DNA from 4 places in the Martinezella sp. CNPSo 3795 genome. Region 4 is predicted to be linked to each of the others. Evidence: predicted binding sites of a transcription regulator. Region 4 holds the regulator's gene; each other region holds the start of a gene.

Region 1 (3,788 bases), on a different contig from region 4:
TTCATGGAACGGGAAGCTGCCCGCGGCATCGAGAGATATCGTCGGAATCTCCACGAGGGACATGACCGCGTCTACAGAGAAGATGTTGCATATATCAGAAAGCGGTCGGCTGAAATCGCCGCGGGGCTGACGGGCTGAGTGCTTAGATGACCTCTTTGCGCAAGGGGCGAAAGCTCATGCGGTGCAGCGGGCAGGGACCATGCTCCTCGATACCTGCACGATGCTGCGCCGTGCCATAGCCGGCATGGGCCGCGAAACCATAGGCCGGAAAAACGACACCAGCACGCGCCATCATTCTGTCGCGTGTCACCTTGGCCACGATCGAAGCGGCAGCAATGGAGAAGGAGCGCGCATCACCTTTGACCACGGCTTTTCCTGGGCAGGCGAGCCCAACAGGCACGTCGAGCCCATCGGTCAACACATAGCTCGCCGGCACGGCAAGCCCGCAAATGGCACGGCGCATCGCATCGAGGCTTGCCTTGCGAATATCGGTCGTGTCGATACGGCCGGCACTCGACGAGGCGATGGACACGGTTGCCGTCGCCAGGATTTCGACGAACAGTTCCTCACGTCTAGCGGCTGTCAGCTGTTTGGAATCGTTTAGCCCGTTCGGGATACGCTCTGGATCGAGAATGACGGCGGCCGCCACGACCGGTCCGGCAAGTGGGCCTCGGCCTGCCTCATCGGCCCCGGCAACCGGCCAATGGCCGGCACGGCGCGCAATCAGTTCCAGCTCGAAAGTGGGGACGAGCGGAACATCCTCGAACAGCATTGGAGAATCGGGTGGTGCACGGCGTGACATGCGGCGAAGCTCGCACACCACCCGATCTCCTGCAAGCCCCCGGTGGATCATGGCGGCGAAGCCAGGGGCTTTTCCAGCGGGTACAGGGAAAACCCGCAGGGATCGTCAGAGCAGCGACAGCTGCACGCCGCTGCCATCCGGCGGCACGAACAGGTCGTCGCGTAGCGCAATATTGCGGCGTGTGAGCGCGAGCCGGCGGGTCGCCATCTCGAAACGGCGGCTGATCTGCCAGGCATAGGGTCCGGCACCCTTCATGCGCTTGCCGAATTCGGCATCGTAATCCTTGCCACCGCGCATCGAGCGGATCAGCGACATGACGTGACGATAGCGATCCGGATAATGCTGCAGCAGCCAGTCGCGGAAGAGCGGGCTTACTTCCAGCGGCAGCCGCAGGATGACATAGCTTGCCTCCAGCGCACCGGCCGCCTTGCCGGCGTCGAGGATACGCTCGATCTCATGGTCGTTGAGCGCTGGAATGATTGGTGCCACCATGATCGAGGTGCGGATCCCCGCCTCGCTCAAAGCCTGGATCGCCTCCAGCCGCCGCGGCGGCGTCGCGGCTCGCGGCTCCATGGTGCGCGCGAGCTTGCGGTCGAGTGTCGTCACCGACAGGCCTACGCGCACCAGGTTCTTGGCGGCCATCTCTTTCAGAATGTCGATATCGCGCATGATCAGCGCCGACTTGGTGACGATGGCAACCGGATGGTTCGCCCGGTTCAGCACTTCGAGAATCTGGCGCATGATCCGCCATTCCTTCTCGATCGGCTGATAGGGGTCGGTATTGGTGCCGATGGCAATCACCCGCGGCTTGTAGCCGGGCTTTGCCAGCTCACGCTCCAGAAGTTTGGCGGCATCCGGCTTGGCAAAGAGCTTCGATTCGAAATCCAGCCCCGCCGACAGTCCCATATAGGCATGCGTCGGCCGTGCGAAGCAATAGATGCAGCCGTGCTCGCAGCCGCGATAAGGATTGATTGATCGGTCGAAGGGAATATCGGGGGATTCGTTGCGGGTAATGGCCGTGCGCGGCTTCTCCACCTGCACTTCGGTTTTGAATGGCGGCAACTCTTCCCAGCTTTGCCAGCCGTCGTCGAAAGCTTCGCGCTGCTGCGGCTCGAACCGGCCGCTCGGGTTCAATCCGGCGCCGCGCCCACGCCGGCGCTCGACGTCGACCCTGAGACCGGCATCGGCGATCAAAGCATTGGCAACATCTGCCGTGTTGGCAGGCGCGAAAGCGGCCTGCCCTGCAAGGGACTGCTCGTTCATCGGTAGCTCCAGGGCGGCTCATGCCATCGCATGCCGCGTCTAAGATGATTAAATTCCTATCCGACAAATGAGAACATTGCAAGAACAAAAATCCGCGACCGTCATTTTCCATCTCATTCACGGGAGGTATTCGGCGGCGCCGGCCGTGAGAATTTCGGCCGCTTATGATGCTTTTCTTAAACGCTCGAGCCTGAGGGTTAGGTGCTGGCAATAAATTATGCGCCGCTCTATAAATGGGCAATGTTGACGGTCATCATCGAATGCCAGGATCACGAACCCGAGCTGGCGCAGACATTGGCGGCATTGGTGGCAGGAGCGGTCGAAGGGCTGGTCAGCGACGTGGTCGTGCTTGATCACGGTTCCAGGGACGGCACATCGAAGGTGGCCGATGCCGCCGGCTGCCGCTTTTATTCGCAGTGGGATATCAAGGATATATTGCGGTCTGCGAGGGGCGAATGGTTGCTGCTGATCGAGCCGGGCGCACGGCCGCAAGCCGGCTGGATCGATGAGATCGCCGAATATGTCTCGCTGAACAAGGTGCCGGCGCGCTTTACAGCATCGCGCGGCTATCGTCGCCCGTTTCTGAAGCGAATCGGCCGTCGTACGGCGCCGCTGGAACTGGGTTTACTGCTTTCCAAGCACCAGGCGATCGCCGTCGCCAGGTCGGGCATGGGGCTGGCGGAGTTCGCCAAGGGACAGAAGGGCCGACGGCTTTCAAGCGAGCTCATTCCGTCCTGGGTGGCACGCGCGGCGCGATAGGGCCTAGAGCATTTCCGCATTTCTTCGAATTGCAAAAACGCTCCATCTTTTTGTTTTTACGCAGCTCCGGACGCAAAATCGCTTCGCACTTTTGCTGGAACTGCTCTAGCGTTCCGCAGATTCCATTTGTAAACGCGCGAATAGCTGCGATAATTTGCATGTGGCGGCACCTTATGCGTGTCGCGTCAGGCGGCCGACCATGAAGATGCCGATATCAGGCGGAACTGGTCAGCGGAACTCTCCTTTTCTGCCGGGATTTCGGCGAAAGGAGGTGCGTTATGAAACGCACGATGCTCTACCGCCTCATGGCAACGATCTTCGTTGCAAGTGCAACTCTTTTCCCCGGCATTGCCGCCGCTCAGGTGACCTTGGCCTGCGCTCAACGCGTCGATATCGTCGCGTTTCTTGGCGACCATCTTTCGGAAAAGCTTTCGGCCGTCGGCAAGCTCGATCAGAGCACGATTGTTGAGATCTACGCCGCCGAGAGCGGCAACTGGACACTGCTGATGAGCGACGTATCCGGCCGGAGCTGCATCATTCTCACCGGCGATTCTTGGGAATCAATTCCTGTTCTGCCGAAGGCATGATCGACGCGCAATATCGCGTTGAGCAGAAGACCTATCTCGAGCCGGCGCCGCGCTTTAGATGCTCGTCGAGGCGCGGCATGATCTCCACGAAATTGCAGGGCATGTGGCGATAGTCGAGTTGCGCCTTCAAGATGCCGTCCCATGCATCCTTGCAGGCGCCAGGCGAACCCGGCAGTACGAAAATGAAGGTGGCATTGACCACACCGCCGGTCGCCCGTGACTGGATCGTCGCCGTGCCGATCTTGTCGTAGGAAATGCGATGGAAGACCTCGGAAAACCCATCCATCCGCTTCTCGAACAGCGGCTCCAGCGCCTCGGGCGTGACATCGCGGCCGGTAAAGCCAGTCCCGCCGGTGGTAATCACCACATCAATCGCA
Region 2 (3,788 bases), on a different contig from region 4:
CGTTATGAGGCTCTAAGACTTCTTGCTGCTTTCCATGCGTTCCGGTTCTTGGGGATGAATTTTCTGGTATCCGGATTCGTATCTCCGCAGTTGAGCTCGGATTTTGCCAACAAGGTCGGATGGGGCGATCTCATCTCGGCTATACTCGCGCTCGCTTCCATGGCCGCCCTTTCCTGGCGGTCGCCGATCGCCATTCCGGTTGTCTGGATATTCAACATCTGGGGAACTCTGGATCTTCTGAATGCCTATTACATGGGCGTAACGAAAATCGGAAATCCCGGTCTCTTCGGCGCAGGCATTTATATACCGACGCTTTACGTGCCGCTGCTCCTTGTGAGTCACATTCTCGCCTTCATCGTCCTATTGCGGATGAGATCACCAGATCAAGTGATATGACGCAGCGGCGATAACGCGTTAGGCTAGGATTTGGCTCCGATCTCCGAAAAAGAATTGCGGATATCAATGAAGCATAAGGATGGTGACTGACGCCTTGAAACCACTATCAACTTAGAGCAACAACAAACAACCTTTCCCTCGATGGAATGCAAAGTCGAACCAGCATGTACACCGTCAAAGAATTCTCCGGCCGAAAAGTCGTTATCGGCGATGACGACGGTCCCCTCCTCGCCAGCGAAAGGGATGTGAATGACTGGGTCAGCGCTGCATGGGACGCTGAAGCACAGCTGGTGGTCGTTCCGACATCACGGCTGAGCCAGGAGTTTTTCCGGCTCTCAACCCGCATTGCCGGCGCAATCATCCAGAAATTCGTCAACTATCGTTCGCAGCTCATCATTCTCGGCGACGTCTCCGGATGGATCGCGGACAGTAATGCCCTGCGCGATTTCGTCTATGAATCCAATAGGGGTCGCGAGGTCTGGTTTCTGCCCGATCTGGATGCGCTTGCGGAGCGCCTGCAGCAGAATGCCCAAAGCTAAACCAGAGGTCTGCCTTCATGGAAGTAACGCTTTCTCCGCCGCGACTGGAAACCGAACGGCTTATCCTGACGGGACATACGGTCGATGACTTCGAGCCGCTTGCGGGCATGTGGAGCGATCCGCTGGTCGTGAGGCATATTTTCGGCAATGTGGTCTCCACTTCCAGGGAGTCGTGGATGCGGATGCTGTCCTATCATGGTCTGTGGCCGCTGCTCGGGCATGGCTATTGGGCAATCCGCGAAAAATCCTCCGGCCGCTATGTCGGCGATCTCGGCTTTGCCGACTTTCACAGGGTGATGGAACCGCCAATCAAGGGTATTCCAGAGGCCGGCTGGGCACTGGCCGCGTGGGCGCATGGCAAAGGCTTTGCGACGGAAGCCCTGGCAGCCGCCGTCGCCTGGCTCGACCAACAGCCGCGATTTGACCGCAGCGTCTGCCTGATCTCGCCCGACAATGCGGCCTCGATCCGCGTTGCCGAAAAAGCCGGCTATGGCGATCCGAAGCCAATGCGCCTCAATGACAAGCAGACACTGTTGTTCTCCCGCGCCCGTCAGCCGAAGGAAGGGGGCGGGCAGCTTTAGCCGCACACCCGGATCGACTGGCTCAAAACGCCAGCGACTGCTGCACCGGCTTCGGCGGCGCCAGCTGAACGCCTTCCAGCTCCAGCATGCGAGCCTTGGAGTTGGAGCCGCCCGGTGCGGAAAAGCCGCCGATCTTGCCGCCTGCGGCCAGAACGCGGTGGCAAGGAATGATCAGCGCCACCGGATTCTTCGCCATGGCCTGCCCGACATCGCGCGCGGCTTCCGGCCCTGCGCCAAGCTGCTTGGCCAATGTGCCGTAGGTCGTCGTATGCCCCCAAGCGACCTGTCGCGCGGCATCGTAGATCTGCCTGAAGAAGGCGTCCTGCTCGCCGAGATCGAGCGTGACGTCGGAAAAGTCGATTTCCTCACCGGCAAAATAGCGTTTCACCTTGGCGACCACTCCCGCAATCTCCGTGCTCGGCGCGCCGGGCTGCGCGTTCGGCAAACGCCGCAGAAGCAGGCGTTCGGTCGCGCCCGCATCCTTGGTCGGCAATTGAAAGCGCAGCACGCCGACCTCGTTCCAGGCGATGCCGCAGAAGCCGCCAGCGGTTTCGAAGATCAGATAATTTTGCCTTGTCTCGTTCATGACGAAAGCTCCCGTGTTTCCACTTGTCATGAAAATCGTCCTCGGGAGCCTCGAATTCAACCCGATTCTTGCGAGGAGCGAGAATTGCCACCGTTTTGACGGCCGCCGAACGGATTCAGGGCGATTGACAGAACGGGATCAATATCCGCCGCCAGTCGGAGGCGCGTTCAGCGTCATACCGCCGCCGGAATTGTGATCTCCCGACGTAGAGCAAGCCGAAATGCCGAGCCCGATGAGGACGAGAAATACGGCTGAAAAGATGGCCCTGGTAAACATGGACGGTCATTCCTTGTTGGAGAGAATGGAGAGCAAGCCCCGCTTGGAATGAACAGATCAGACAGGACTTTTATTCGATCGCATTTTTGAAACGAGGATTGTGGCCCTTGTAACCGTGATCTTTCTAAATGTTCTTGCTTTGTTCTTGATTGACTGTTCGCGATGCACTACGATGCCGCGGTCAAAAAAGAGGAGGCAAAGCAACACGGCTTTGATGCAAACCCATGAAGAACAATGGGCAGCTTTCGCTCTATCTCGCAGGCGGATCACACATGCGGGCACCAGCGCCCATCGATCAAGGGCCTGTCAACGAGTTCTATTTCGCAATTCTGCCCGATGCGGCAATTGCCGCACGCAGTCATGAGCTTGCAGGACATCTTCGCCGACAGCACCGCTTTTCCACGAAGCCGCGTCGGCCTGATCTCTTCCATGTGACGCTCTACCCGATCGGCTCGTTTCGCCGCTTGCCCGAGGAGGTGGCATTTGCGGCAATGGAAGCTGCCTCGAGGGTGAGGAAATCACACTTTCCCGTCGTCTTCGATCGAGCCGTCAGCTTCGGCAAGGGCGATAACCGCCCGCTTGTCCTATGGAACAAGGATGGCAATGCGGAACTGAAAGCGCTCCATCAGGAACTGGCCGATGCCATGCGGCTCACGGGCATTATGCCAACTAAGGAAAAGCCCGTGGAGCCGCATATGACGCTGCTCTATCAGGGCCATCTCGTTCCCGACATCATGCTTGCAGAACCCGTGAGTTGGACCGCCAGGGACTTCGTCCTTATCAACAGCCTGCAGGGAGAGGCCAAGCACGATCATCTCTGCTATTGGACTTTACATGATTGAGCGGCCTCTTTAAGCCGTTGGAGGCTTCTCTTCAGCCATCACAGCCGCAACGGCATCATCGACGCTGAAGCTGCAGCGCTTGTCGACGTCGACCATGCCGGCGACCGTCATGAGATCGCGAACGCGGTCATGTACGCGGGCGAACTGGACGCGGAGGCCGGCTCGCTGCATCGCGCTGTCGAATTCCATCAAGGCGTCCATCGCCGTACTGTCGATATCGGAGCTTTCTTCCAGGCTGAGAATAGCTGCCTGCAACCCGGCTTCGTTGCGACTGCCGGACAATATCTCGCCGAAGATCGTATCGGCATTGCCGAAAAACAGGGTTTCGCCGGGGCGCCAGATGGCAATGCCCGGTATCTCGGACGCATCGTCATGCCTGCTGACATCGACGAAGTCATGGCTGTTGTTGAGCCGTCCCAATCGGGCGATATACGGGGATGCCAGGCGATGCATCATGGCGGCAAGCGAGAGCGCGATCGCCAGCAGCATGCCATTGAGAACGCCGAAGGCGAGCACGCCGACAGCGGCACCCACTGCCACGTAGAAATCGCGATGCAGGCGGCGCAGG
Region 3 (3,788 bases), on a different contig from region 4:
GGAGACGATCTCGAAATATTGCAGCGGCGCGAGCGTCGAGGCCGGCACGGCGCGGTAAGCGTAAACTGTGAGGATACCAGCGGCCGCCGCGGTGGCGCCGACGCCGAGCAGATAAAGCATGGCGGTCAGATCCGGTATGACCGGATCGAGGACTACCGCGCCCGTCGCCCGGCCGATGACAAGCAGGATCAGGCTGAAGCCGGTGCCCCATATGGCGGTCTGGAACTGCATCGACCAAGCATCCTCGCTGTGGGAGACGACGCGCGTGATCATCACGTAGATGGCGATACAAAGCGCGGTGACGACGGGAAGCAGGGCGATGAAGCCGACTTCCTGAAAGCTTGGCTGGATGATCAGCATCGCGCCGAAAAAGCCGACGGCGCAAGCAGTATAGCGCCGCCAGCCGATGGTTTCCTTCAGGAAGATACTGCTGAGGATTGTCAGCATCATCGGCTCGACGAAGAAGATGGCGATGGCATCGGCGACTTCCATCACCTGCAGCGTGGTCACGAACGACACCATGGACAGCGTGAGCATGGCGGCGCGTATAGCATGAACGCCGCTGCGTCGCCACGTCCAAACGCCCCACTGCCAGCGCATCGCCATTATCGGCAACGCAAAGAGGGCTTGGAAAATGAAACGGGCGGCCGTCACTTCGCCGGGTGGGATGGTGGCTGCGGCAAGCTTGGAGAAGATATCAATGACCGGTGAGAGGATGACGGAGAGAAACATCATCGACAGGCCGAAGGTCAGCTCCGATTGCGGCAATCGGACCGAGGAGCCGCTGGAGGTGTTCATTGCAGAATTTCCTTGAGAATCAGGTCTTTACCACCACCGTTCTGCACCAGTCGGCAAAGCGGGAGATGGCGTCCTCGGCACCGATTTCGTTGAGCGTCTCGTGCCGCATGTCGGGATAGATCTCGGTGGTGATACGAGAGAAGCCGGCTTTTTTCAAATGCTTTGCCAGCCAGGAAATCGCTTTCGCATTCTCGGTTGCCGGATCCTTGCCGCCGCCGACGAGATGAATCGGCATATCGCGGCGGAGACGATCGAGATGCGCCTTCTGTGGTGCGCGGAAGGTAAGTTCGAACAGGTCGAGCCAGAGCGAGACCGAGGCATCGAAGCCGCAAAGCGGATCAGCGATATATTTGTCCACCTGCCCAGGAATACGCGAGAGCCAGTCGAAATCCGTGCGACGGTTGCTGATCGATTTACCCCAGGTGCCGAAGGTCAGTTTCGGCAGCGGCCCGCTCGGGACGTCCGACCCCTTGAACATGCGCTCCGTTTTCAGGATGAGCTGGGCGGCGCGGCCGGCGAGGCCTGGATTAAAATTGGAATTCCAGACGGTGACCGCATCGAACTTGTCCGGATGCGTGACGGCCGCGTTCAGGCTGATCAATCCACCCATGGAATGCCCGAACAGGATGATCGGCAGGCCGGGATGGGTACTTGCGGCAAGCTCGCGCATGGCGAGCACATCGGTGATCACCTGTTCGACACCATTTCTCTGGGCAAAGCGGCCGATCGGCGCGTCAGGGGCGGTGGTCTCGCCATGGCCGCGATGATCGTGGACATAGACATGGAAGCCTTGGCCTGCCATCGCATCGGCAAAGGCCTCGTATCGGCGGGAATGCTCGGCAAGACCGTGCGATATCAGCAGGACGCCGCGAGCATCGGTTGCCGCCGGCAAATGATGGTAGGCAAGGGTTGCGCCCGTCGGACTTTTCAGGCGCTTCGTCTCGGCGAACATATATTCGTTCCTCCCCAGTTGGACGAGAGGTTATCATCCGCCCGATTGCAATGGATAGGTGGTAAAGCTCACAGAAATAAATCTTTCCGAGCGCTGCGATTCAGGATTGCGCCCGCTCGCTCAAACTGCTTATTTGTTCCTATAATGTTCTAGTTGGAGGTACGCATGAAGCAGTGGCTTCGGGTATTTACGGTTGTGCTCGTTTCGGTCGGGGCGGCGGCAAGCGCTATGTCGCAGGAGCATAGCCGTGGACGGACGCGCTTTATCCTGGCGGCAAGCTGGGAGCCGGCATTTTGTCAGACGAACCAGAAGAAGGCGGAATGCCGAAACCAGTCGTCGAACAATCATGACGCGACGAATTTCTCCCTGCATGGTCTCTGGCCGATGCGGCAGGAATATTGCGATGTTTCCGAGGATCTGAAACAGGCGGATCGTGGCCGTGACTGGAAGGACCTGCCGGCGGTACAGCTTTCCCAAGACGTGAAGGTGAAGCTCGATAAGGTAATGCCGGGAACCCAATCCGGCCTGGAACGGCATGAATGGATCAAGCACGGCACCTGCACGAGGCTGAGTGCGGATCAATATTTCTCCATCGCCGCTGGCCTGATCGCCGAGCTCAATACATCTGCTGTGCGCGATCTCTTCGCGCAAAATATCGGCAAGGAGCTGGATGCCGAGAGCATCAAGGCTGCTTTTGACCAGAGTTTCGGCGAGGGCGCCAATGCGCGCATCAAGATGAGCTGCCGCCGTGTTGGCGATGTCAGGATGATTTCAGAGCTGACCATCGGCCTCTCGGAGGATGCGATCGATCCGCAACAAGGCAGTGAGCCGCGGCTCGCCAAACTGATCCAAGGTGCCGGCAGCACCTCCTTCGGCTGCGACCGGGGCGTGGTGGACGCGGCCGGCTTCTGAGAAAATACGGCTTTTCTGACGCGGATAATGCCCTCGGACGAGGTTTCGCCGTTGCCCGAGGGCGGGGTTTCCCCTACATAGCGGCACAACTCGCAACGCTATTCGTCCGTGGAGCAACCCAAGCTATGGCACGTCAGTTCATTTATCATATGGCCGGTCTGAATAAGTCCTATGGCGCCAAGAAAATTCTCGAGAATATCCATCTCTCCTTCTACCCCGATGCCAAGATCGGTATTCTCGGTCCGAACGGTGCAGGTAAGTCGACCGTGCTGCGCATCATGGCCGGCCTCGACAAGGAATATACCGGCGAAGCCTGGCTGGCCGAAGGCGCCACCATCGGCTATCTGCCGCAGGAGCCGCAGCTCGATCCCAACAAGACGGTTTTCGAAAACGTCATGGAAGGCGTTGCCAAGAAAACCGAAATCCTCAATCGCTACAACGAATTGATGATGAACTATTCCGACGAGACGGCGGAAGAGGGCGCCAAGCTCCAGGACATCATCGACAGCCAGAACCTCTGGGATCTGGAAAGCCAGGTGGAAATGGCGATGGACGCATTGCGCTGCCCGCCGCGCGATGCCGAAGTCACCAGCCTTTCCGGCGGTGAGCGCCGCCGTATCGCACTTTGCCGCCTGCTTCTCTCGCAGCCGGACCTGCTGCTGCTCGACGAACCGACCAACCATCTCGACGCTGAGACCATTGCCTGGCTGGAAAAGCACCTGCGCGACTATCCGGGTGCAGTGATGATGATCACCCACGACCGCTACTTCCTCGACAATGTTACCGGCTGGATTCTCGAACTCGACCGCGGCCGCGGCATTCCATACGAAGGCAACTACTCCGCCTATCTGCAGGCCAAGGCCAAGCGCATGCTGCAGGAAGCCCGCGAAGAAGCTGGCCGCCAGAAGGCGATCAGCCGCGAACAGGAATGGATCGCCTCCAGCCCCAAGGCTCGTCAGGCCAAGTCCAAGGCGCGTATCAACGCTTACGAACAGCTGGTCGATGCTGCTGAAAATCAGCGTCCTGGTGATGCGCAGATCATCATTCCGGTCAGCGAGCGTCTCGGCCAGGTGGTGATCGAGATGGAGGGCATCACCAAGGGTTTCGAAGGCCGCACCCTGATCAA
Region 4 (3,788 bases):
CCGATGCCACGCTTGCCTGACAGCGATGTGCGGTTCGCCTTGTCGAAGGAGGACTTGTAGACAAGGCCGATGCCCAGCTTGCCGCAGAGTTCCTTCAGGACGCCGGCAACCATGAACGCATGGTCGCGGCTTTCCATCTGGCAGGGGCCGGCAATCAGCGACAGCTTTGCAGTATTGGAAAAGAGGACCTTGGAGGCACCCTCGCCGACGGTGACTTCCGAATTCGTGCTCATATTATCTCCTCAAAGGCGAACAATGCGCCCTGACCGGGTGCCAACCTCGCCAATAGACGATTGTTCTTACGCGTATAGGTGACGCCGTTAGCAGTGAAATGCGACGATGTCACGGAAAGATCGCGCGTTTTGAAAAGGATTGCACGTGCTCTGAGCCCCGGATCATTCGTGCGAACAGGTAGATCATAGAATGCCTCCATTCCTTCCGGCGTCAAAATCTCCAGATCGGCATTGGCAGCCTTGATCGTCAGGCCAAAGGAATGCTCCATAATGCGCGGGCCACCGACAAGCTCCTCGAAGAAGCCGCGATAGGCCGCCGGCTTCGGCGCGCAAAGCGCTACCCGCGCGATACCAGTCACGCCGTTTTCGTGACGCTCGAGCACGCTGCGGTCAGCCGGCAGCGGATTGATGCGCTGACAGCAGAAAGCGAGAAAATCCGGCGCGCGCAGATCGGCGGCGAAGGCAAGACGAAAGCCGGCCGTGGTTTCCGTCCCATCCGGCATCTTCATGGGACGGGAGAAATCCAGCATCTGCCCCGCAGAAATCGCAGCTGCTTTGAAGCGCTCGTCATCCGCCACCGCATCATCCGTACCGAATACCACGGCCGAAAAGCCATTTTCGCCGACCCGGAAGCGATAAGCCTGGTCACGAGCAACGAAAACGTTGCCATCTAAGATGCTCTTTTCGCACTGCTCCGTCGATGCCACGCCCAGAGGCTCTAAATAGGTTTTATCGGCAAGAAAGACGCAGGCATTCTGTGTGCCAAAGGGATGGCGCGCATCCGGAGCCACCGTAAAGCCGAGCTTGCCGAGGCGCTCGCGCGCCAAGGCGATGTCGACGGTTGGCAGCACGAGGTGATCCAGCGGATGCGGAGACGAAATCATGGCTTCTCCTGTTTGCTTGCCGAAGCAGATTTGCGCCCATCGCCCGCGCAATTCAAGATGGAAGCATGAACACCCGGAGTACACGACATGGATCGAAGGCAATCTCGCAAACGTGATTGCTGATTCTCTGCCATGGCCGGCTCATGCAGCCGCGCGGCACGTTCATCCAAATGCTCGGCACACGGGCTGAACGACAAAGTCGCGGAAGCGAGTAGAACGACATTTTTCTTATTTTTCTGGAAGTTAACGTAGATATAGCGCGCCGATGTTCCGAGCCGGTCCATTCGTAAATCGTAATTATTTAACTGACCCTACAAGGCTTTACCGAAATTTAAGCACTTGCGGAACACATATGGAACATATAGTGTCCGTTCTGGATTTGTTTCACAGCTTTTCTTGATTCTGGGGTTCCAAGACGATGTTGACGCGCAAGCAGCAGGAACTGCTTCTCTTCATTCACGAACGCATGAAGGAATCCGGTGTTCCGCCATCTTTCGACGAGATGAAGGATGCACTGGATCTGGCATCGAAATCCGGTATTCATCGCCTGATCACGGCGCTGGAGGAGCGGGGCTTCATCCGCCGGCTGCCGAACCGGGCCAGAGCGCTCGAAGTCATCAAGCTTCCCGACGCCTATAATCCCAGCCTGCAGCAGCGCCGCGGCTTTTCGCCGAGCGTTATCGAGGGCAGCCTTGGCAAGCCGCAGCCCGTTGCCCCGCCCGCTCCGTCGAAGGTGGCAAATGACGATCACAATGGCTCGGCGTCGGTGCCCGTAATGGGCCGGATCGCTGCCGGTGTTCCGATCTCGGCCATCCAGAACAATACGCACGACATCACTGTTCCCGCCGACATGCTCGGCTCCGGTGAACATTATGCGCTTGAAGTTCGTGGGGATTCGATGATCGATGCCGGCATCTTCGACGGCGATACGGTCATCATCCGCAATTCGACGACGGCCAATCCAGGCGATATCGTCGTTGCACTCGTCGATGACGAAGAGGCGACACTGAAGCGCTTCCGTCGCAAGGGTGCTTCCATCGCGCTTGAGGCCGCAAACCCGGCATACGAAACCCGCATCTTCGGACCGGATCGCGTGAAGGTCCAAGGCAAGCTCGTTGGCCTTATTCGTCGCTATCACTGAACGGTGAATTGTCGATGGCGGGTGACGTGGGCGCAATTGGCGCGTCGAATTTGCCGGTGCGCCAATCATAGGTTCGATGCCTGGTCCAGGGACGCTGCGGGTTCTCGAATGCGGTTGAGAGGATGGGCTTGTCTCCGGTGAGCACCATTTCGATGGAGCCTGTTTTGCGCAATGTCGCACCGGTTATGAGCATCGCTCCGGAACGGCAATGGTCGAGCCGTAGCCGGATTGGCGTCACGATAATGTTCCCCGTGTCGCAAGCCGCAGGCAGGTAGGCCGCGTTTTCGATAGTGACCAATATCGCGCCGTTTTCAAGCATGGCCGCGCACCATGCTCCTTTCTGGCAGGCAAAACTGCCCTGCATGGTACGGTCCAAGGCCTCCTCCATTGCCGTGCGGACCGCCTTCTGTTCTTCACTGTTCAATCGCTTATAACGATCTGCCTTGCCGATTTGTGGAAGTCGGCTGTCAGCCGGGAGCATGGTCGGAGGCTGATGGTCCGTCGCAACCAGTGCCTTTTGCCATTGTTCGAAAATGAAGGCCTGCGGTTTCTCGCGATTGGTCGCGAGTATATCGTCCTGGCGCAACGCGACCAGGACGCCATCTTCGGAGATCATCAGGTCGGGTTTCGGTACGCCAGATCCGAATGCCGCCAAGCCCATGGACAAGAGCGATAATAGCAGGCCCAGATGGCGAAGCCGGGTTCGCAATATGCTCATGATCAGGAAGCCGATAATGAATGTGGGCATCAGCCAGGCCGGCTGGCGACCGAAGGTAATGTCACCTCCCCAACCAGCTACGGTTCTTGCGATCATGATAACGAGTTCCAGTCCCTCTCCGGTGACTTTCCAGAAAGGCCCGTCGAGACCGAGCGGCATGAGCAGCATCGCCATCATCCCGAACGGCATAACGATGAAAGAAACGACGGGCATTGCCGCAAGGTTGGCGGCGAGCCCATATGTCGCCAACCGGTGAAAATGCTCGATCGAGAAGATAGCGGTCGATGCGCCACCGATGAACGAGGTCGACGTCACGCCTGCGAAGAAACGTGTGACGAACAATAGCGGACTTAGTACACGAAGGCGCGGCAGGATGTTTTCACGATGCCGCCGCCGTTTCCAGAGCGAATAGCCCGACACCAGCGCCAGCGTTGCGGCATAGGACATCTGGAAGCTCGGGCCGAGCACTTGCGACGGCGACAGTACAAGAATGACAATGGCAGAAAGTGCGACGTTGCGCAGACTGATGGATGGTCGATCAAAAAGCACGGCCACGAGCATGATCGCCATCATGATGAAGGCACGCTCGGCGGATACACCGAAGCCGGAGATGAGATAATAGGCCGTTACAGTGAGAAGCGCGCCGAGGGCTGCGAACTTCTTGGTCGGCCAAGCCTGCGCGACACCGGGAAACAGGCTGAACAAGTAGCGTAGGCCGATGTAGAAAATGCCGGCCGACAACGCCATGTTCAGACCGGAAATTGCAATGATATGGGTCAGGCCGGCAATTCTCAGCGCTTCCGTCGTATCCT

Evidence for each region. Region 4 encodes LexA, which represses DNA repair genes until DNA is damaged. Its sites were predicted from a motif close to TGTTCNNNNTGTGTTCNG; they were not measured.
Region 1: a site for LexA is predicted at 2,135-2,152, ahead of AC13QY_RS21760 (PA0069 family radical SAM protein). Genes of this name have one in related genera too.
Region 2: a site for LexA is predicted at 2,508-2,525, ahead of AC13QY_RS17650 (2'-5' RNA ligase family protein). Genes of this name have one in related genera too.
Region 3: a site for LexA is predicted at 1,885-1,902, ahead of AC13QY_RS13600 (ribonuclease T2 family protein). Genes of this name have one in related genera too.

Annotation. Positions count from the first base shown of each region.
Region 1 is NZ_JBXSOQ010000008.1:155,530-159,317, forward strand. Features, by position in the region: gene AC13QY_RS21750 (phosphotransferase) at 1-138, shown strand, start outside; gene rnhB (ribonuclease HII) at 143-802, opposite strand; gene AC13QY_RS21760 (PA0069 family radical SAM protein) at 908-2,065, opposite strand; gene AC13QY_RS21765 (glycosyl transferase) at 2,306-2,824, shown strand; gene AC13QY_RS21770 (hypothetical protein) at 3,103-3,411, shown strand; gene moaB (molybdenum cofactor biosynthesis protein B) at 3,443-3,788, opposite strand, start outside.
Region 2 is NZ_JBXSOQ010000005.1:392,628-396,415, forward strand. Features, by position in the region: gene AC13QY_RS17625 (hypothetical protein) at 1-396, shown strand, start outside; gene AC13QY_RS17630 (DUF4180 domain-containing protein) at 561-935, shown strand; gene AC13QY_RS17635 (GNAT family N-acetyltransferase) at 953-1,516, shown strand; gene AC13QY_RS17640 (methylated-DNA--[protein]-cysteine S-methyltransferase) at 1,539-2,102, opposite strand; gene AC13QY_RS17645 (hypothetical protein) at 2,241-2,378, opposite strand; gene AC13QY_RS17650 (2'-5' RNA ligase family protein) at 2,603-3,220, shown strand; gene AC13QY_RS17655 (SulP family inorganic anion transporter) at 3,230-3,788, opposite strand, start outside.
Region 3 is NZ_JBXSOQ010000004.1:43,290-47,077, forward strand. Features, by position in the region: gene AC13QY_RS13590 (DMT family transporter) at 1-798, opposite strand, end outside; gene AC13QY_RS13595 (alpha/beta hydrolase) at 818-1,750, opposite strand; gene AC13QY_RS13600 (ribonuclease T2 family protein) at 1,916-2,662, shown strand; gene ettA (energy-dependent translational throttle protein EttA) at 2,788-3,788, shown strand, end outside.
Region 4 is NZ_JBXSOQ010000009.1:63,483-67,270, forward strand. Features, by position in the region: gene kdsA (3-deoxy-8-phosphooctulonate synthase) at 1-233, opposite strand, end outside; gene AC13QY_RS22835 (VOC family protein) at 230-1,117, opposite strand; gene lexA (transcriptional repressor LexA) at 1,536-2,258, shown strand; gene AC13QY_RS22845 (ComEC/Rec2 family competence protein) at 2,239-3,788, opposite strand, start outside.